Regions from separate parts of the Comamonas koreensis genome, predicted to be linked through region 1. Evidence: riboswitches for the same ligand, from Rfam matches in the RefSeq annotation. Region 1 holds a riboswitch; each other region holds the start of a gene.
The links. A riboswitch is a leader RNA that binds a small molecule or an ion and turns the genes downstream of it on or off. The one in region 1 is predicted to bind cobalamin.
Positions count from the first base shown of each region.

Region 2: it holds a riboswitch for cobalamin, as region 1 does, so the genes downstream of both, F0Q04_RS00800 (ABC transporter substrate-binding protein) here and F0Q04_RS13765 (TonB-dependent receptor) in region 1, are expected to answer to the same signal.
Region 3: it holds a riboswitch for cobalamin, as region 1 does, so the genes downstream of both, F0Q04_RS19165 (TonB-dependent receptor domain-containing protein) here and F0Q04_RS13765 (TonB-dependent receptor) in region 1, are expected to answer to the same signal.

Region 1 is NZ_CP043575.1:3,033,143-3,039,618, forward strand. Features, by position in the region: gene F0Q04_RS13750 (ABC transporter ATP-binding protein) at 1-741, opposite strand, end outside; gene F0Q04_RS13755 (FecCD family ABC transporter permease) at 738-1,844, opposite strand; gene F0Q04_RS13760 (ABC transporter substrate-binding protein) at 1,841-2,941, opposite strand; gene F0Q04_RS13765 (TonB-dependent receptor) at 2,954-4,990, opposite strand; cobalamin riboswitch at 5,230-5,501, opposite strand; gene F0Q04_RS13770 (LysR substrate-binding domain-containing protein) at 5,598-6,476, opposite strand, start outside.
Region 2 is NZ_CP043575.1:168,681-175,156, forward strand. Features, by position in the region: gene F0Q04_RS00780 (OprD family outer membrane porin) at 1-689, opposite strand, end outside; gene F0Q04_RS00785 (pseudoazurin) at 722-1,171, opposite strand; gene F0Q04_RS00790 (ABC transporter ATP-binding protein) at 1,184-1,987, opposite strand; gene F0Q04_RS00795 (FecCD family ABC transporter permease) at 1,984-3,051, opposite strand; gene F0Q04_RS00800 (ABC transporter substrate-binding protein) at 3,079-4,101, opposite strand; cobalamin riboswitch at 4,362-4,587, opposite strand; gene F0Q04_RS00805 (GNAT family N-acetyltransferase) at 4,634-5,182, shown strand; gene F0Q04_RS00810 (F0F1 ATP synthase subunit epsilon) at 5,234-5,650, opposite strand; gene atpD (F0F1 ATP synthase subunit beta) at 5,722-6,476, opposite strand, start outside.
Region 3 is NZ_CP043575.1:4,199,644-4,206,119, reverse strand. Features, by position in the region: gene hemN (oxygen-independent coproporphyrinogen III oxidase) at 1-544, shown strand, start outside; gene F0Q04_RS19180 (sulfite exporter TauE/SafE family protein) at 565-1,386, opposite strand; gene F0Q04_RS19175 (cell division protein ZapA) at 1,836-2,255, opposite strand; gene F0Q04_RS19170 (hypothetical protein) at 2,255-2,470, opposite strand; cobalamin riboswitch at 2,508-2,755, shown strand; gene F0Q04_RS19165 (TonB-dependent receptor domain-containing protein) at 2,839-4,737, shown strand; gene F0Q04_RS19160 (cobyrinate a,c-diamide synthase) at 4,760-6,181, shown strand; gene F0Q04_RS19155 (bifunctional adenosylcobinamide kinase/adenosylcobinamide-phosphate guanylyltransferase) at 6,192-6,476, shown strand, end outside.

The DNA of each region.
Region 1 (6,476 bases):
CGGATGGCGGTCCACCAGGGACTCGACCTGGAACACCCGTGCAATGGTCTGCGGCGTCAGCACCTGCTCTGGCCAGCCTTCGGCCTCGATCGCGCCGTCCTGCATCACATAGAGGCGGTCGCAGAACTGCGCGGCCAGGTTCAGGTCATGCACCACGATCAGCACCGTGCAGCCCGAGGCACGCACCAGGCTGAGCAGCTCCAGCTGGAACTGGATATCCAGGTGGTTGGTGGGCTCGTCCAGAAACAAAAGCTGGGGCTGCTGGGCCAGTGCGCGGGCCAGCAGCACACGTTGGCGCTCGCCGCCCGAGAGCGAGGACAGCGGATGGCCTGCCAAATTGCTGGCCCGCACCTGGGCCAGGCAGTCGCTGACGATGGCCTTGTCCCGGGCACTGTCCCTCGCCCAGAGCGACTGGTGCGGGTAGCGGCCCATCATCACCAGCTCCTGCACCGTGCAGTCAAAGCCCAGGCCAGACTCCTGGCCCAGCACGGCCGCCTGCTGTGCAAACTGGCGGGCGCTCATCTGCCAGATATCGCGGCCCTGCAGCTGTATGCGGCCACCGGCCTGGGGCTGCAGCACGCGGTAGAGCATGCGCATCAACGTCGATTTACCGCAGCCATTGGGGCCGACCAGACCGACACATTCGCCCTTTGCCACTTGCAGGCTGGCTTGGCGCACGATTTGCGTGGCCTGGGCGCCGTGGCCGGCGGTCCAGGACAGGTTGCTGGCCGTCAGCATCATGCGCTGTCTCCCGGCATCGCACTGGTGCGGCGCCACAGCATCCAGATAAAGAAGGGCCCGCCAATGAGCGAGGTGATGACGCCCACGGGTAGCTCGCTGGGCGAAAACCAGGTGCGCGCGGCCAGATCGACCAGCACCAGAAAGCTCGCCCCCATCAAGGCGCTGACCGGTAGCACGCGGCGGTGGTCGCTGCCCACCAGCATGCGCGTGATATGGGGGATGACCAGACCGACAAAGCCGATGGCGCCACTCACCGCCACCATGGTGCCCGTCAGCAGCGACACCACCACAAACAATTGCAGGCGCAGGCTGGCAGTGTTCAGCCCCAAGGTGGCCGCGCCCTCATCGCCGATCAGCAAGGCATTGAGCTGGCGGGCGCAGAGCAGCAGCCACAGCAGGCCCAGGCCCAGCACGGCTGCGGGCAGGCCCAGGGCGCTCCACTGCGTTGCGGCCAGGCTGCCCAAGGTCCAGGTCAGCAAGGCATTGGCCAGCTCGCGCTGTCCGGCCGTCAACGTGATGAGGCTCGTGACCCCCATCAGCATGTAGCCGATGGCCACGCCGCTCAGGATCAGCCGGGTCGCGTGCAGGCGCCCCTGCTGCTGGGCCAGCGCATAGACCAGGGCGGTAGCCAGCAGTGCACCGATAAAGGCGCCTGCGGTGATCGCATAAAGGCCAGCCGCCGCCAGGCTGCCATAGGCCAGCACCGAGACGGCCCCCACCGATGCCCCCGAGGACACGCCCAGCATGTAGGGGTCGGCCAGCGGGTTGCGCACCATCGCCTGCATCACCACGCCCACGACGGCCAGGCCGGTGCCGACGAGCGCCGCGAGCAGCACCCGGGGCATGCGCACCATCCAGACAATCTGGTAGTGCTGCTGGCTGATGCCGCCCTGCCCAGCATCGGGCTGCCACCCGCCGCCCAGCAGCTGCTGCCAGATGACCGACCACACCGTTGACGCGTGCAGCGATGCCGAGCCCCAGGTGATGGCGGCCAGGCCGCTGGCCAGCAGCAGGGCCAAGAGCAGCAGCAGGCACAGCGCCAAGGACCAGGGCGCGCGCCGCTGGCGTTCATGCAGGCCGTCGCAGCCCGGCGCATGGCTCACGGCTTGGGCTCCGCTGCAGGCAGCCAGGGAACGGAGTCCACGGTGATACGGCGATCCGGGTGCAGGGCGGCAGCCAGGCGCTGGGCCACATGCACATTGCGCGGGCCTGGGGTGGCTTCGGCATAGCTGATGACAAAAAAGCGCTGCTCGCGGATCGCAGACACCCCAGCCAGCTCAGGCTTGGCGCGCAGAAAATCGATCTTGCCCTGGGCGCTGGGCCGGCCATAGTCGATGATGATGATCCATTCCGGATCGCGGGTGATCACATCCTCCCAGTTGCCCTTGGGCCAGTTGCTGGCGATGTCGGCAAAGATATTGCTGCCGCCTGCGGCATCGAGCATGGCCTGGGGCATGCCAAAACCGCCCACGGTCGTGGGTATCTTCTCGCCGCTGTCAAACACAAAGACGCGCGGCCTGTGCGTATTGCCCTGCATCTGCGCGGCCAGCTGGTCGATCGAGGCCTGCAATTTGTCAATCTGCCCTTGCGCTTGGGCTTCGATAGCAAAGATACGCGCCACATTGCGCAGGTCTGCCAAGGTGTCGCCCAGCGCCACACGCTCGCGCTTTTGCACATGGATGCAGGACTCGGACAGCACATAGCTGGCCACGCCATGCTGGGCCAGCAGCTCGGGCGTCACCCCGCCGGGGCGAAAGCCATAGCTCCAGCCGCCAAACACAAAGTCGGCGCGGGCCTCGAGCATGTTTTCCAGGTTCATGTCCTGCGATGACAGCTTGGGCACCTGGGCGAGCTGGGTCATCAGCTCGGGGCTGATTTCCTTGCGCGACGGTATGCCCGAGTAGCCGACCAGCCTGGGCCCCAGGCCCAGAAACAGGAACATCTCGGTGATGTTCACATCGTGCGTGATGGCACGCTGCGGCACCCGGTCATAGCGCTGGGGCTGGCCGCAGACATCGATCTCCAACGGCGCAGCCCGCAGGCCTGCGGGCACTGCTGCCGCTTCGGCCATGGGGATGGCCGCCGCCTGGCTGGGGCGGCTGGGCGGCTGCTGGCCCCCTGGCCGGTCGCAGCCGGTCAGCACCAGGGCAGCAGCTGCCGCCAGGGCACGCAGGGTTTGCCGGGAAGCGCTTGTGGTCATGCTCTACCTTGCTCAGAAACGCAGATGGGCCATTAGCTCAAAGCTGCGGCCATTGCCCATCAGCCATTGCGAGCCGTAGGACGATGCAGCATAGCGTTTGTTGGCCAGATTGCGGCCCACCAGGTTCAAGGTGGTTGTGCGGTTCAGGTTCCAGCCCAGCACCGCATCGGCCACCGTGTAGGCGGGGAGCTGCGCGGTATTGGCATTGCTGGTGTAGCGGCTGGCAACATGGCGCAGGCCCAGCGATGCGCGCCAATCGCCCGTCTGGTAATGGGCCCAGGCATTGGCCGTGTAGCGCGGTACATTGGCCGGCTGGTTGCCAGCGCGGTCAATGGCTGTGGCGCCTTCGAGCAGCTCGTCGAACTGGGCATCCGCATAGCCCAGGTTGCCCTCGAAGCGCCAGGCCTTGGTCGCCCGCCAGCTGCCTGCCAGCTCGATCCCCTTGGACGACTGCTTGCCGCCCTGGATCAACAGCGCTGGCCGGTCCGGATCGCGGGTGATGATGTCCTTCTTGCGGATATCAAAGACCGCCAGGGTCCATTCGCCCTGGCCATTGGGCAGCTGCTGCTTGATGCCCACTTCCACCTGGCGGCCTTTGCTCAATGTAAAGCCGGTTTGCGACTGGGTCAGCGACAGCAGGCTGTTGACCGGGTCATGGCCGGTACTGACCTGGGCATAGAGGCTGGTGTTCTGGTCCAGCTTGTGCGTGAGGCCCAGGCGCCAAGAGGTGCCGCCCAAGGTCTTGTCAAAGCGGGCTTGGCTCAGCAAATCCATGCGGTCAAAATCATAGAGGTCGCGGCGCAGGCCGGCCATCAGCAGCCACTGCTCGCCCAGCTTCCAGGCGTCTTCCAGGTAGAAGGCGTTTTGGCGGATGCGCGAGGTCATGCGCGGCTTGTAAGGGTCTGGGCTGTCCCAGTAGCCACTGGTGCTACCGGTCAGCGGCACATCGGATTCACCGGTATAGGGCGAGCTGTTGAGCGCAGTGAACTTGGCCTGCGACACATCCCAGCCCATCGCTATCTCATGCTGGCCGGGCTTGAAAACGGCGCCTAAGCGGTTGCCGCTTTGCTCCAGGTCGTGGCCGATCTCCAGGTAGTCGTAGCGGTGAACCGTGCGCGTGCTGGCATCGTAGTCATAGCCTTCGATGTTCTTCCAGTGGCGGTCGGCCTTCATATGGTAGGTCTCGTTGCGCAGCACCAGCGCCTCGCTCACATTCCACTCGGCCCTCAATTTGTAGCGCTGGTCCTTGTAGTGGATGTCGCTGTCGAGAAAGTTGAAATTGCGGTCGCCCAGCGCCGCCACCGGCTTGCCATCGACCACCGGGGTGCCAAAGTAGCGCTCGGGCCTTTGGTCGCTGACATCGGCCGTCAGGTCCAGGCGCAGATCGCTGCTCGCCTGCCAGCGGATGGCGCTCATGATCTTCTTGCTGTCGCTGTTTCCCAGTTGGCGCTCGCCATCGGTGCGATCGCCGTAAACATCCAGGCGGTAGCTCAGGCTGTCGCTCAGCGCGCCGGTGCTGCCCAGGCCCGCGCGGGCGGTGCCGTGGGAGCCAGCGCCCAGCAGCACTTCGGTCGATGTACTGCGGCTGGGTTCCTTGCGCACCGCGTTCACCGTGGCGCCCATGGTGCCGCTGCCGTACATCAGCGATGCGGGGCCGCGCAGCACATCAAAGCGCTCATAGCCCCAGCTGGAATTGGGATAGGCCACGGTGCCGGCTGCAACCCCCAGGCTCAGCCCGTCTTCGGCCACGCCGACCGAGTTCACACCGGTAAAGCCCCGGCTGGAGAACGACAGCCCGCCATTGCCAGGCGTGCCATTGGCACTCAGGCCCACGCTGCGGCCCACGGCATCGACCACCTCGTAGTCGGCACGCTCTTGTACCTGCACGGCCGAGACCGAGCTGACACTGGCGGGCAGGTCCTGCAGCGGCACGGCCAGCTTGCTCGCCGAGGTCGACGGCAGCTGGAGCGCATTGGGCTCGCTGCGCTGGTCGCTCACCACCACTTCAGGCAGTGAGGCTTCTTGGGCATGGGCTACTGCGATGCCCAAGGCGGGCAAACACAGAACACAGGAGCTGCCTACCAGGCGCAAGGAGGAAGAGAGCCGCTGGGCGGCCAGGAGCCGGTTTTTCGGAAAAGGAACTGCAGTCATTTGAACAAAAGGCGCTAACTGCCTGATGCGGGGGCTGCACTGCACGCGGTCACCCCCCAAGACGGGGTCGCGCGAAGAACCGCCGTCCACACCCCGCAGACAGTTGAGAGAGCACGTGCTGGCCAGAGGCACAGCGCGCACTGCGACTAGGAACAGGCCGGTCTCCGGGCTTACAGGCGGTGCAGCGCAGGCGCTGACCCGGTAGCCGGTCTTCCCAGGGTGCGGGTGTCTTATTGCCTGGCAGGCGTGGACACTCTCTCAACCCCAGTGACTGGGCCCGCGTGGGAGCGGGCCGCATCGGCTACGTTTCCTGTCTACCGTTGCGGGGGCAGCCAAGGCTTGGGGGAGCGCACTCCCGACCTTGTTCCCGTTTCACTCGCATGCGAGCACCTGTAGATAGGCTTTTTTCAAAGCGCAGCCAGTGTACCAGCCGCAAGCCCGGGCAGTGCCTTTTGGCCATGGCCTGTGTCAGCTGGGCGATACAGCGCATGCCCCAGTGGCTGTATCAGCCCTGCGGCAGCCGCGTCGCATAGCCGATGAAGTCAGTGCTGCGCAGCTGGCCCAGCAGCCACTGCCGAAAGCTGGCCTGGATTGGGCGCTCTCCCCCGCCCCGGCGGGTGTAGAGGTGGAACTTGGGCGTTCTGTCCATCGGCAGTTGGCGCAGCAGCTCGGCCCCAAAGGGTGCGAGCAGCTTGCCGCTGTGGATATAGCTGAGCGCATCGACATAGGACAGCAGGCCCACGCCCTGCCCGCTGAGAACGGCTTGCAGCATCGCATCGTGCGTGTGCAGCAGCATGGGGCTGACATGCTTGCCGCCGGGCTCCAGGCCCAGCATCGCATAAATGTCCTGCCACAGACTGTTGTGCGTCAGCGGCGATATCAGCCGGTGGTGCGGCAAATCCTGCGCTGTCTCCACCGGGTGCTCGGCCAGCAGCTGCGGCGCAGCCACGATCACCTTGAGGTCTTCGAGCAGCGGCGTTTCATCGAGGTGGTCCACACCGCCGTAGCCCCAGACAATGGCTGCATCCAGATCGCCGCTATCGAACGAAGGCAGCTCCACACCGATGGAGATGCGCAGATCGAGCTCCGGGTAATCCTTGGTGAACGAGGGCAGCGAGCGGATCAGGTACTGGGTTGCAAAGTATGGGCTGACCTGGATATGGAACTGCGCAGCCTTGTAGTGGGAGCGCACGGCTTCCAGCCCCTGGCTCAGTGCATCGAGCCCCTGCTCCACATAGTGGTACAAGGTCTGCGCCTCGGCGCTGGCCGCCAGGCCCCGCGCGCCGCGCTCGAAAAGTTGCACATCCAGCGCACTTTCCAATTGCTTGAGTTGCTGGCTGGCGGCCTGTGGCGTCAGGCACAGCTCGTCGGCCGCCTTGCGGAT
Region 2 (6,476 bases), 2.4 Mb from region 1:
CCGCTCCAGGGCGTAGTCCAGCTGCCGCCGGCAAAGCTGAAGGCATCGCCTTGCACGCCCGAGTAATTGGCCAGCAGGGGCTGGCCATTCTTGCGCGCATTGCGGTCGGCCCAGCGGGTAAAGCGACCGGCCTGCAGCGTCAGCTGCGCAATATCGTCGCTGCTTATCTGCCAGCCCCGGTTGGTCTCGGGCAGCAGGCGGGTGTCGGACGAGTGGAAGATCGGGTTCTTGGTGCGCATCTCACCCACCTTCAGCTCGGTCGACGACCAGCGCAGCTTGAGCGCCGCCCCTGCGCGGCCAAAGCTGTCCTGCAGGTCCGTGCCGTCCTTGGCGATATAGCGCGGGTTGCTGCGCACCTTGTCGGCCTCCGAGCCCAGGTTGATGCCGCCATAGGCATGCGCATCCAGCCCCAGGCCGACCACCCCCTGCGTGTAGCCCGAGCTGAAGTTCATCATCAGCCCATAGGCTGCTTCGGCGGCCTTGTCCGAGCGCGCGCCGCCGGACACCACGCGCGTGCTGTCGCCACGCCGGTAGTCCAGCTGCTCATAGACCATGCGGTTGACCATGCCCAGGCTCGCGCCTTCGATGAAGCCCTTAGCCTCGTCCTGCGCGCCCGCCTGCACATGGCCTGCCGCCAGGGCCAGCGCCGCCAGGCCGCTGCTGCGCGCCATCCATTTGAAATAAGTCATTGTCTTGTGTTGCCCAAAATTGCGATAGCGGTTCAGCGCGGCGCCGAGGCACGGCTGACGATGTCCTTGAAGCGCTGCTGCGCGCGCTCGGGCACCTCGGCGGGCACCTGCAGGCCGGGCAGCGGCGCATCGCCCACCTGCACCAGCATCACCATGCCCATGGCGTAATGGGGCAGGCACTGCACGCCATACAAACCTGCGGCATCAAAGCTGACCTCGATCTCCTCGTTGATCTTGCCCTTGAAGGGCTTGGCACCGGCGGGCGCCATGCCCGGGATGCTGACCGCATCGTGACCGCTGCTGCTAGCCAGGAACTTGACCTTGTCGCCCGGCTTGATCTGCAAAAACTCGGGCTCATAGGTCATTGCGCCGGTGGCGCTGCGGTTGCGCATCTTGACTTCAAAAGTCTCTGCGCCCGCCTGGCTGCACAGCAAGCTGCTCAACACAACAGGTAGCCAGATTCGGTGGTTCAGGGTGGGCATATCGGCTCACAGTCAGGAAGAAGAAAGCGGGCGAAAACGCAGCACGCGGCTGCCGTCCCAGGGGTCGACCAGCGCGCTGGCCTCGACGCGAAAAACTTGCGCCAGCAGCGCGGCATCGAGCACCTGCTCGGGCCTGCCCAGCGCAACGAGCCGGCCTTGCTGCATGACGGCCAGCCGGTCGCAGGCCAGCGCCTGGTTCAGGTCATGCAGGGCCACGACCTTGGTGACGGGCAAGGCGCGGATCAAGGCCATCAGCGACAGCTGCTGGTGGATATCGAGGTGGTTGCAGGGCTCATCGAGCAGCAGCACACCGGGCTGCTGCGCCAGCGCGCGTGCGATGTGCACACGCTGGCGCTCGCCGCCCGAGAGGCTGTGCCAGGCGCTGTGGCGGCGGTCCGCCATGCCCACGGCATCCAGGGCCTGCTGCACGGCCTCCCAGTCCTGCGCGGCAAAAGGCTGCAGCGCCGACAGCCAGGGCGTGCGCCCCAGCGCCACCGCGTCTTCGACGCTGATGGCATCGTGCGTCTCGGCCATCTGCGCCACCAGGGCCAGCTCGCGCGCAATGGCGCGGCGCCCCCTCTTGTGCAGCGGCTGACCCTGCAGCAGCACCTGGCCCTCGTTGGGCCGGATCACACCGGCGAGCAAGCGCAGCAGGCTGGATTTGCCCGAGCCGTTGGGGCCGATCAGCCCCAGCATTTCGTGGCGCTGCACCGGCAGGCTGAGCTGCTCGACAACCGGCCGGCCCTGCAGGCGCAGGCCCAGAGCACAGGCCTGCAACACGGGTTGATCCGCCGAGACCAGAGGTGCCGCCGTCATCCGCGCCTCCGCTGGCTTTGGAGCAGGATGACGGCAAACACCGGCGCCCCGACCAGGGCGGTGATGACGCCAATGGGCAGCACCTGGCCCCGGATCAGGGTGCGCGAGAGCACATCGGCGGCGATCAGAAACACCGCGCCCATCATCGCGCTGGCAGGCACCAGTCGCCGGTGGCTGACGCCGACCAGCATGCGCGCGGCATGTGGAATCACCAGGCCGACAAAGCCGATCGCGCCAACGATGGAGACCATGACGGCCGTCATCAGCGCCGCGGCCAGCAGCAGCACCAGTTGCACACGGCGCACCGGCACGCCCAGCGCGGCCGCCGATTCGCTGCCAAAGGTGAAGGCATCGAGCGCGCGCGTATGCAGCAGGCACAGCAGCAAACCGGTGATCGCGATGCAGGCGGTGAGCACGGTATCGGGCCAGCGCACGCCGCTCAGGCTGCCCAGCAGCCAGAACATGATGCCCCGGGCCTGCTCGGCACTGCCCGACTTGGTGATGATGAGCGAGGTCAGCGCATTGAACAGCTGCGAGCCCGCAATGCCGGCCAGCACAATCTGGCCGCTGTTGCGCAGCCCGCCGCTGCCGGCGGCGTGGGCCAGCAGGGCGACCAGTGCAAATGCGCAGAGCGCGCCAAAAAAGGCGCCCACGGTCATCGAGATGGCGCCCGCGCCGATGCCCACGACGGTCACCAGCACTGCGCCGGTGGAGGCCCCGGCAGAGATGCCGAGCAAATAGGGTTCGGCCAGCGCATTGCGCAGCAGCGATTGCAAAATGACGCCCGAGACCGCCAGGCCCGCGCCGCAGCTGGCCGCCACCAGCGCGCGGGGCAGGCGGTAGTTCCAGACAATGCCCTGGCTGATGGGATCGATGGCGTAGTGGGCACCGGCCAGCTTGTTGGCCAGCACCTGCAGCACCAGGCTGGGCGACAGCGCCGTCTCGCCAATGGCGATGCCCAGCGCCACGCTCAGCAGCATCGCCAGTGCCGCGCCCAGGCACCAGGCGGCCCCATGCAGCGGCCTGCGCAGCGCCGATGGGCGCGCTGATGCCGTTGCCACCATTATGCAGAGCCTTGCATCAGCGGCTGATCAACGCGCGGCCGCTGGGCCGAGCTTGCGTACCGCATCGCTGATCTGCTCCATGCCATCGACCAGGCGGATCGAGCCTTGCAGCGCATCGGCATCAACAATGACGATGCGGTTGTTCTTGACCGCATCCATGTGCTGGGTGACCGGGTCCATCTTCAGAAACTCCAGCTTCTTTTGGTAGTCGTCCGCAGGGAAGCGGCGGCGGTCCATGCGGGCGATCACCAGGACCGAGGGGTTGGCCTTGGCAATCGTCTCCCAGCCCACGGTGGGCCATTCTTCGGACGAGTCGACGATATTGCGCAGGCCCAAGGTCTGCAGCATGTAGCCGGCAACGCCATTCTTACCAGCCATATACGGGTCGATGGCCAGATCGGCGCTGGAGAACCACAGCGCAGCCGAGAGGTTCGGCTGCTGCGCCGCCTGGACCTTGGCGACCGCTTTGGCCTGGCGCTCGCGCAGGTCCTTGACCAGGCGCTCGCCCTGGGGCTGCACATCAAAGAGCTGCGCCAGTTGCGTGATGCTCTTGTAGAGCGCCTGCACATCGTAGGCCGCGGTGCGGGTGCCATCGGCGCCCTTGAGGTTGTTCTTGCCTTCACAGTCGGAGGGCATCGCATAGGTGGCAATGCCCAGGTCATGGAACTGCTCGCGCGTGCCCACGACGCCGTCCTTGCCGACCATCCACTCGAACTGCGACACCACCAGTGCCGGGCGCTTGCCGATCACCGACTCGAAGCTCGGGTCGTTGTCCGCAAGGCGTGGCACCTTGTCATTGATCGCCTTGAACTGGGGCAGCACGGCGTTGAACCACAGCGAGGTGCCCACCAGCTTGTCGCCCAGACCCAGCGCATACAGCATCTCGGTGCCGGCCTGGCCGATGGTGACGACCGAGGCGGGCGCCTGCTTGAGGGACACCGCGTAGCCGCAGTTGTGCAGCTGCATCGGATAAGGGGCAGCCCAGGCGGACAGCGAGGTGAATACACAGGTAGCCAACAGGGCAGGCAGCGCAAAACGGCGAACAGGCATCGGAATCGTCTCTCTAGGTAGAGGCTGGGCATGCGGGCCGTGCGAGCCGATCCGGTGCGGGGCGCTGCCCGGTGGAGCCAGGACAGGCTTGCGCAGACGAGACGCTGCTCACCGCCCGGACACCCCGCCGGTCATGATCAAAACACACGCACATCCGCCATGAATGGGTTTGCATCACCGGTGTTTGCGATGTTCGCCTTGCAGCGCGCAAACCGGTGGCATGCCTGTTTCTCTGTGCAAACCAGGGGCTTGCCAGTGGGTTGTGAATGCATGACCTTGGCAGGTCTCCTGACTGGCCGGTCTGCGCAGACCATCGCCTTCCCGAACCGCAGTTCAGTGGCGCATGGATGGCCTGCTCGTGGCCTACAGTTGCGGGGGCAGTTCCGTTTGGGGCGCTGGCTGCCGGCTCGCGCTCCCTGGATTCCCTCATGCCCCGGCACCCTGCCGTGCGCATGTTCTTGCGAAACCAAAGTGGCTGTACTGTAGCCGATTTACAGGGCCTGCATGCTAAGCTGCAGGCCGTTTGATGGCCATGAACCACCCACCCACTACACCCAGCGCATACGGCATCCGCCGCGTTGAACATCTCGCGCCGGTGGCGGCCTTTTTGCAGGCGGCGCGCCAAACCATGTTTGGCGATCGGGTCGATACCAACACGCCGCAGGCCGACCTGCGCGACTTTGCCTCGGTCTACGCATCGCCCGGCGGCTGCATGCTGGCGGCCTGGCAGGGCGACCGCGTCATCGGCAGCATTGCCTACCGCGCCTATGACGGGCGCTTTGCCCATCTGACCGTGCCCAGTGCAGGCACCGCCGAGGTGGTGCGCTTGTATGTGGACCCGGCCTGGCGCCGGCAAGGCCTGGCTGGCGTGCTGTTCGCGCAGCTGCGTCAGCGGGCGCTGCAGCAGGGTGTGCAGCGGCTCTACCTGCACACGCATCCTTTTTTGCCAGGCGCGCAAACCTTCTGGCAGCGCCAGGGTTTTATCACCCTGCACCAGGATGCCGACCCGCTGTGGCAAACCATCCATATGCAGCAGGTGCTGCAGACGGGGCCTGCTCCGACGCATCCGGTACGGGCGTAAAAAAACCACCGCATGCGGTGGTTTTCCTGTGGCAGTTGCGCAAACAGCGGATCAGCGCTTCTTGCGGTATTTTTGCAGGGCGGCAATCTGGGCGGCCATGACGGACAGCTCGGATTGGGCCTTGGCCAGGTCAAGCTCGCCCTTGGCGTTCTTGAGGGCTTCTTCAGCCTTTTGCTTGGCTTCAACCGCTTTTTGCTCGTCCAGGTCCTTGCCGCGCACAGCGGTGTCGGACAGCACGGTCACGCAGTCGGGTTGCACTTCGAGAATGCCACCAGCCACGAAGATGAACTCTTCGCCGCCGTCGGCCTTCTCAATGCGCACCGAACCCGGCTTGATGCGGGTGATCAACGGCGTGTGGCGGGCGTAGATACCGAGTTCGCCCATTTCACCAGGCAAAGCCACAAAGCGGGCTTCGCCGGAGAAGATGGATTCTTCAGCACTGACCACATCAACGTGGAAGGTGTTCATCTTTGATCCTCAGAGTGAAAAAGAAACTAGTTTGCGAGCAGGGCTGCGTGCGGCAGCCCGTTCTGCAAAGCTTAGATCTTCTTCGCCTTCTCGATGGCTTCGTCGATCGTGCCAACCATGTAGAAGGCTTGCTCGGGCAGGTGGTCGCACTCGCCGTTGACGATCATCTTGAAGCCGCGGATGGTTTCCGACAGCGGCACGTACTTGCCTGGAGCGCCCGTGAACACTTCAGCAACGTGGAAAGGCTGCGACAGGAAACGCTGGATCTTGCGAGCGCGGGCCACGACGAGCTTGTCTTCGGGAGCCAGTTCGTCCATACCCAGAATCGCAATGATGTCGCGCAGTTCGGTGTAGCGCTGCAGGGTACCCTGCACTTGGCGGGCGACCGAGTAGTGCTCTTCACCGACCACTTGGGGGTCCAGCTGGCGGCTGGTCGACGCCAGGGGGTCCACCGCAGGGTAGATACCCAGCGAAGCAATGTCACGCGACAGCGCCACGGTGGAGTCCAAGTGGGCGAAGGTCGTTGCTGGCGATGGATCGGTGTAATCGTCCGCTGGCACGTACACGGCCTGGATCGAGGTGATCGAACCCACCTTGGTCGAGGTGATACGCTCTTGCAGACGGCCCATTTCTTCGGCCAGCGTAGGCTGGTAGCCCACGGCCGAAGGCATACGGCCCAGCAGTGCGGACACTTCGGTACCGGCCAGCGTGTAGCGGTAGATGTTGTCCACGAAGAACAGCACGTCCTTGCCTTCGTCACGGAACGCTTCAGCCATGGTCAGGCCGGTCAGCGCCACGCGCAGACGGTTTCCTGGTGGCTCGTTCA
Region 3 (6,476 bases), 1.2 Mb from region 1:
GGAAGCCGCCGGTTATGTGTATGTGGGCATGGACCATTTCGCCTTGCCCGACGATGCCTTGGCGGTGGCCAAGCGCCAGGGCCGCCTGCACCGCAACTTTCAGGGCTACAGCACCCAGCCCGATTGCGATCTGATGGCGCTGGGCGTGTCAGCCATCGGACGCATTGGCGCCACCTACAGCCAAAATGCCAAGACCCTGGAGGAGTACTACGACCTGATCGACCAGGGCCAGATTCCCGTGGTGCGTGGGCTGGCACTGACGCGCGACGACCTGCTGCGCCGCACGGTGATCATGGGCCTGATGTGCCAGGGGTGCCTGGCCATTGAATCGCTGGAGCAGGCCTGGCTGATTGATTTTGCGCAGTACTTTGCCGCCGAGCTGGCCCAGCTGCGTGAGCTGCAGGAGCAGGGCCTGGTGCAGCTGAGCGACGAATCGATCAATGTGACCGAGCTGGGCTGGTACTTTGTGCGTGGCGTCGCCATGGTGTTTGACAAGAACCTGCAGGCCGACCGCAACCGGGCGCGCTTCTCGCGGATTATCTGAGGGCAGGGCGTGGGCAGGCCTCAGCCCTGCCAGGCCGCCAGGCTCTTGTAGAGCATGTAGAGCGCCAGGCACAGCAAGATGCCGCCAAAGATCTTCTTGAGCTGGCCCACCGGCAGCCGGTGCGCGGCGCGGGCGCCCAGCGGCGCGGTCAGCACGCTGCAGGTGGCAATGGCGGCCAGGCCGGGCAGCCAGATATAACCCAGCGAATGCGGTGGCAGCCCCTGCAGGTGCAGGCCGGCCACCATGAAGCCGATGACATTGGTGACCGCAATCGGAAAGCCCAGCGCCGAGCTCGTGGCTACCGCGTTGTGCATCGGCACGCTGCACCAAGTCATGAAAGGCACGCTGATGAAGGCGCCGCCCGCGCCCACCAGGCCCGAGAGGCAGCCGATCACGCCACCCGCAGCCAGCTGGCCGGCCGTGCCCGGCATGGCGCGCATGGCCTGGCTGTTGGGCTTGCGGAACATGCGCAGTGCCGAGTAGCCAATGAACAGGCCAAAAAACAAACCCAGGTAGCTGCCCTTGAGCACCGCAAAAATACCCAGGCTGGCCAGCAGGCCGCCCAGCACAATGCCCGGGGCCAGGCGTTTGACAAGGTCCCAGCGCACCGCGCCATGCTGGTGGTGGGCGCGCACGCTGGACATCGAGGTGAAGACGATGGTCGCCATCGAGGTGGCAATCGCCATCTTGATCGCCAGCTCCGGCGCCACGCCCTGGGTGCCCAGGATGTAGGTGATGAAGGGCACCAGCACCATGCCGCCGCCAATGCCCAGCAGGCCCGCCAGAAAACCGCCGATCAGGCCCAGAAACGACAGCGGCAGCAAAACAAGAGGATCAGTCATGGCGCGCAGTAAAAAGGCCACCTGAAACAGGTGGCCTGAAACCCCGCTGTCGCGGAGAGGAGAAGACAGGTTGGGCGGAGCCTGCCCGAAAAAATCAGGTGTTCGCAGCGGATCCACTGGACCGTCATCCTGAACCGGGGGTTCAGGTGGGCGAGGGCAACCTATCGTTGGGTTCATCTGACGCGAGACGATCACGCTCAATAGGTAATGTACCAAGCCCGTGCTCGTAGAGCATTGGTTCAAGGAACTATAAAGTCCAGCAGGGCTGCGAACGCTTTCATTGTAATCGCTCGCGCCTGCCGCACCCACCAAAACTGCAATTCAATGTGCCTGGATTGGTCAAAAAAGATAGCTGGTTAGCCAGATTGAGCAATGGGTGGCGTGATATTTTGCAGCCAGGCATTGCATGGCGCGGCAATCTGGTGTTGGCGCCTGCTCGCGGCAGTGCCTCAAGCGCTGGTGCCCAGGGTGTCGGCCGGTTGCGCGGGGGCCGGCGCCAGCGCCGCGTCCAGCCGTTGCATCACCGACTGCACACGGGGCGCATCCCAGTCCAGGCTCGCCTGGTCCCCAGGGGCGGTCTGGGCCTGGACCTCAACCATCGCGGCAGACTGCGCAGCAGCTTGCGCCTGCAGGGCGTCTGCGGTCTGGCTGAGCTGGCTGTTTTGCACTTGCAAATCAAGCAGGTCAAAAGCGACATTGAGGGCCGCCAGCACAGCGATGCGCTCGCGGCCACGGATCTTGCCCGCGTCGCGGATGCCGCTCATGGCCTCATCGACATGCTTGACGGCAGCCAGCAGACGTGCTTCCTGGCCTTCGGGGCAGCCCAGCATATAGCTTTGCTGCATGATGTGTACTTCCAGCTGTTTCATCATTCGTCCTGGTCAAAGGTCTTGGGCAGGCGTTCGATCAGTGCATCCACGCGGGCGCGGGCCGCTGTCAGGCGCGATTGGAGGGAGTCGCGCTCCTGGGTCAGGGTGGTGACTTGCTCTTGCAATTGGGCGTGGGCGCGTTGCAAAGCCTCATGACGGCTCAGCAGTGCCTCCACCCGCTCAAGCATCAGATCCATAGAAGGCGTAGTGGCCATAGAGAGACAGTCTTCTTAAGTGCGCAATGGGTTTAACGCTAAAATTGTACCCGTTGGTGCTCGCCCCAGTGGTTCACATGGGGGCAGTTCAACGGGAAGCAGGAGCGCCGCTTGTGCCCTACAAGCCTTACGCAACCTGCGCTGCCCCCGCAACGGTAAGCGATGGTTGGCTTTTGCGCCATCCACAGCCACCACTATGCCACTGAATACCTTGAACAAGTGTTTGGGAAGGCGTGTGCTGTGTCATCGCCAGCCCGGATACCGGCCAACAATAGTGGAGGCGCGTGGCTGAGGCCTTGCCGCGGCTTCCGTGTTCCCCATTGCCGGCGGGGAGGCTGGCGCGGGGTGGTTCATCACCAACTCAGTGCATGTTTTCCTCTGCTTTTTCGACACGCCCCTGCGCGCGTCCCGCGCTTGCGCCCCGCTCGCGCACCCTCCATACCCCCCGTTTTTTGGCCTTGGCCATCGCAGCGGCGCTGCCCCTGTTTGCGCTGCCAGCACAGGCGCAGCAGGCCCCAGCCGCCCTGGAAACAGAGGGTAAAAACCTGCAAGAGATGGTGGTGACCGCCAACCGCATCGAGCAGCCGCTGTCCGATCTGGTGGCCGACATGTCCATCATCGATGCGCAGACCATCGAGCGCCAGGGCCCGGGCAGCGTGGCCGATGTGCTGGCGCGCGTGCCGGGCATCCAGATTTCGCGCAACGGCGGGCCGGGCACGACGACCAGCGTGTTCATGCGCGGCGCCGATTCGCGCTTTACCGCTGTCTATGTTGATGGCGTGCGCATGGATTCGCAATCGACCGGCGGCGCCTCCTGGCAATCGATTCCGCTGGCGCTGATCGATCGCATCGAAGTGCTGCGCGGCCCGGCCGCTGCCGTCTACGGCTCGGACGCGATGGGCGGCGTAGTGCAGATCTTCACCAAGAAAGGTGAGGGCACGCCCCAGCCCTATGTCGGCCTGGGCTTTGGCAACCGGGGCACGTTCACGGCCGAGGCCGGTATCTCCGGCAGCGCCGACGGCTGGGATTACGCGCTGGGTCTGAACCGCTCGCAGACCGATGGCTTCAATGCCCGCACCGTGGCCACCGCCAACCCAGACAAGGACGACTACCGCAGCAATGCGGTCAGCGGCCGCCTGGGCTACCAGCTCAACGGCCAGCACCGGCTCGAAGCCACCTTGCTGGCCAGCGATGTGAACTCGGGCTACGACAGCAGCCTGACCGAGGACGACCGCAGCCTCAACAAGATGTATGCGCTGGGCCTGAACTGGCAGGCGCAGTGGACCGAGCACTACAGTACCAAGCTGCAGTTCAGCCAGTCGCGCGACTATTACGAGACCCGGCCCTCGCCCTACCAGACGGACACGCGCCTGCATAACTACCTGTTCCAAAATACCTGGCGCCTGGGCGTCCACACCTTGACGGCCGCACTGGAGCGGCGTGACGACGCGCTGACGAATGGCGGCATTGACCGCGACCGCCACCAGAATGCGCTGGCGCTGGGCTATGGCCTGAACACCGGCCCGCACACGGTGCAGCTGAACCTGCGCCGGGATGACGACAGCGAGTTCGGCGGCAAGACCACCGGCAGCGCTGCCTATGGCTATGCCTTTGCAACCAACTGGCGCGCCACCGCGACAGTGGGCACGGCCTTTCGCGCGCCCACGCTCTACCAGCGCTTTAGCGAATACGGCGACGCATCGCTGCAGCCCGAGAAAAGCCGCAATGCCGAGCTGGGCCTGCGCTGGGCGCAGGGTGCCGACAGCTTCTCGGCCACGGCCTACCGCAACCGGGTCACCAACCTGATCAACTTCTCGTCGCCCGGCAGTTGCGACAGCGAATTCGGCTGCTATGCCAATGTGGGCAAGGCACGCCTGGAAGGCATTACCTTGGCGGCCACGACCAAGCTGGGCGCGTTCAACCTGCATGGTTCGGTCGACTTCCAGAACCCGCGCGATACCGAAAACGACAAGCTGCTGGCGCGCCGCGCCAAGCGCTATGCCACCCTGGGCGCCGAGACGCGTGCAGCCGGTTGGACCTGGGCGGCCGACCTGCAGACCAGCGCCAAGCGCTTTGACAATGCCGCCAACACCAATGTGCTGGGCGGCTACACCTTGTTCAACCTGTCGGCGCAGACCGAGGTGGCCAAGGATGTGAACCTGATCGCCCGTATCAACAACCTGGCCGACAAGCGCTACCAGACCGCACGCACCTATGCCACCGAAGGTCGCAGCGTGTATGTGGGTGTGAAGTGGATGCCGCGCTGAGCGCAGAGGGGATAAGCCAGCCATGACAGAGACGACGGTTCAGGACCGCCCAACGGCCGCTTGCGTGGCACTGCTGATTGCGGCGCCCGCATCGGGCCAGGGCAAGACCACGGTGACGGCAGCCTTGGCGCGCCTGCATGCCCGCCAGGGCCGGCGGGTCCAGGTGTTCAAATGCGGCCCGGATTTTCTCGATCCGCAGTGGCTGCGCCTGGCCAGCGGCCAGCCCGTGCATGCGCTGGATCGCTGGATGAACGGTGAAGTGGATGTGCGCGCACGCCTGTTTCAGGCCGCGCAAAGCAACGATGTGCTGCTGATCGAAGGCGTGATGGGCCTGTTCGATGGTGCCAACAGCGCGGCCGAGCTGGCCAAGTCGCTGGGCATCTCCGCTGTGGTGGTGGTCGATGCATCGGCCATGGCCGCTACCTTTGGCGCCATTGCCCATGGCCTGCAGCACTATGACCCAGGCCTGCAGCTGGCCGGTGTGCTGGCCAACCGCGTGGCCACTGCCCACCATGGTGAGCTGCTGCGCAGCGGCCTGCGCGACCCGGCACTGTGGCTGGGCGCGATGCACCAGGTGAGCCTCGATGCTGCGAAACCGCGCGCCAACCTGCTGCCCGAGCGCCACCTGGGCCTGGTGGCAGCCCATGAGCTGCACGACGCTGCCGAGCGCCTGGATGCCGCCGCCGACGTGCTGGCGCTAACGCCGCTGGGCCAGCTGAGCTGGCAAGAGTGGCAGCAGCGCTGGACGGTGGCCTTTACCGCGCCTGCTGTTGCCGCCCCGGTGCCCGCCTGGCTGGCCGGGCGCCGCATTGCCGTCGCCCGCGATGCCGCTTTCAGCTTTATCTACACCGCCAATCTGGAATGCCTGCAGGCCATGGGCGCCGAGCTGGCCTTTTTCTCGCCGATCGCAGGCGACCGCCTGCCCGCCTGCGATGCGCTGTGGCTGCCTGGCGGCTACCCGGAGCTGCACCTGCCCGCGCTCAAGGCCAATGCCGGCTTGCAGCTGGATCTGCAGGCGCACCTGGAACAGCGCAAGCCCGTCTGGGCCGAATGCGGCGGCATGGTGGCACTGGCCGAGGGCCTGACCGACCTGGACAGCCGCTGGCACAGCTTGTGGGGCTTGCTGCCAGCGCAGGCCGTGATGCACCAGCGCCTGGCGGGTCTGGGCATGCAGCAGCTGCTGACGCCCTGGGGCATGCTGCGCGGCCATACCTTTCACTATTCCAAGCTGCAGAGTGAGGCCCTGGAAGTGGCGCGCAGCAGCCGCCCGGGCCAGGCGGCCGAGAGCGGCAAGGGCGAAGCCGTCTACCAGCAGGGCAGCATCCATGCGAGCTATTTCCATGCCTGGTTTCCCTCGTGCCCGCAGGCCGTAGCGGCCTTGCTGGGGGTGGACATGCCGGTGGTCAATCCGCAGGCCTGGCACCGTGAGGCGTTGAACGCCTAAGATGCGCGGCATGGATGACTCTCTTTTCCACGTTGATGGAGCGCCGCTGAAGCTCTTGCTGCTGGGCGGGCAGAAATCGGGCAAATCACGCCAGGCCGAGCTGCTGGCGCGCGCCTGGCTGCAGGCCGATGCCGGCCGCAGCGCCAGCCTGGTCGCCACCGGCACCGCGTATGACGCCGAGATGCACGAGCGCATTGCGCGCCACCAGCGTGACCGCCGCGCCCGCGTGCCGCAACTGGCCACCGTGGAGGCGCCGCGCGACGTCGCCCAGCAGCTGCTGGCGAGCAGCCGGCCC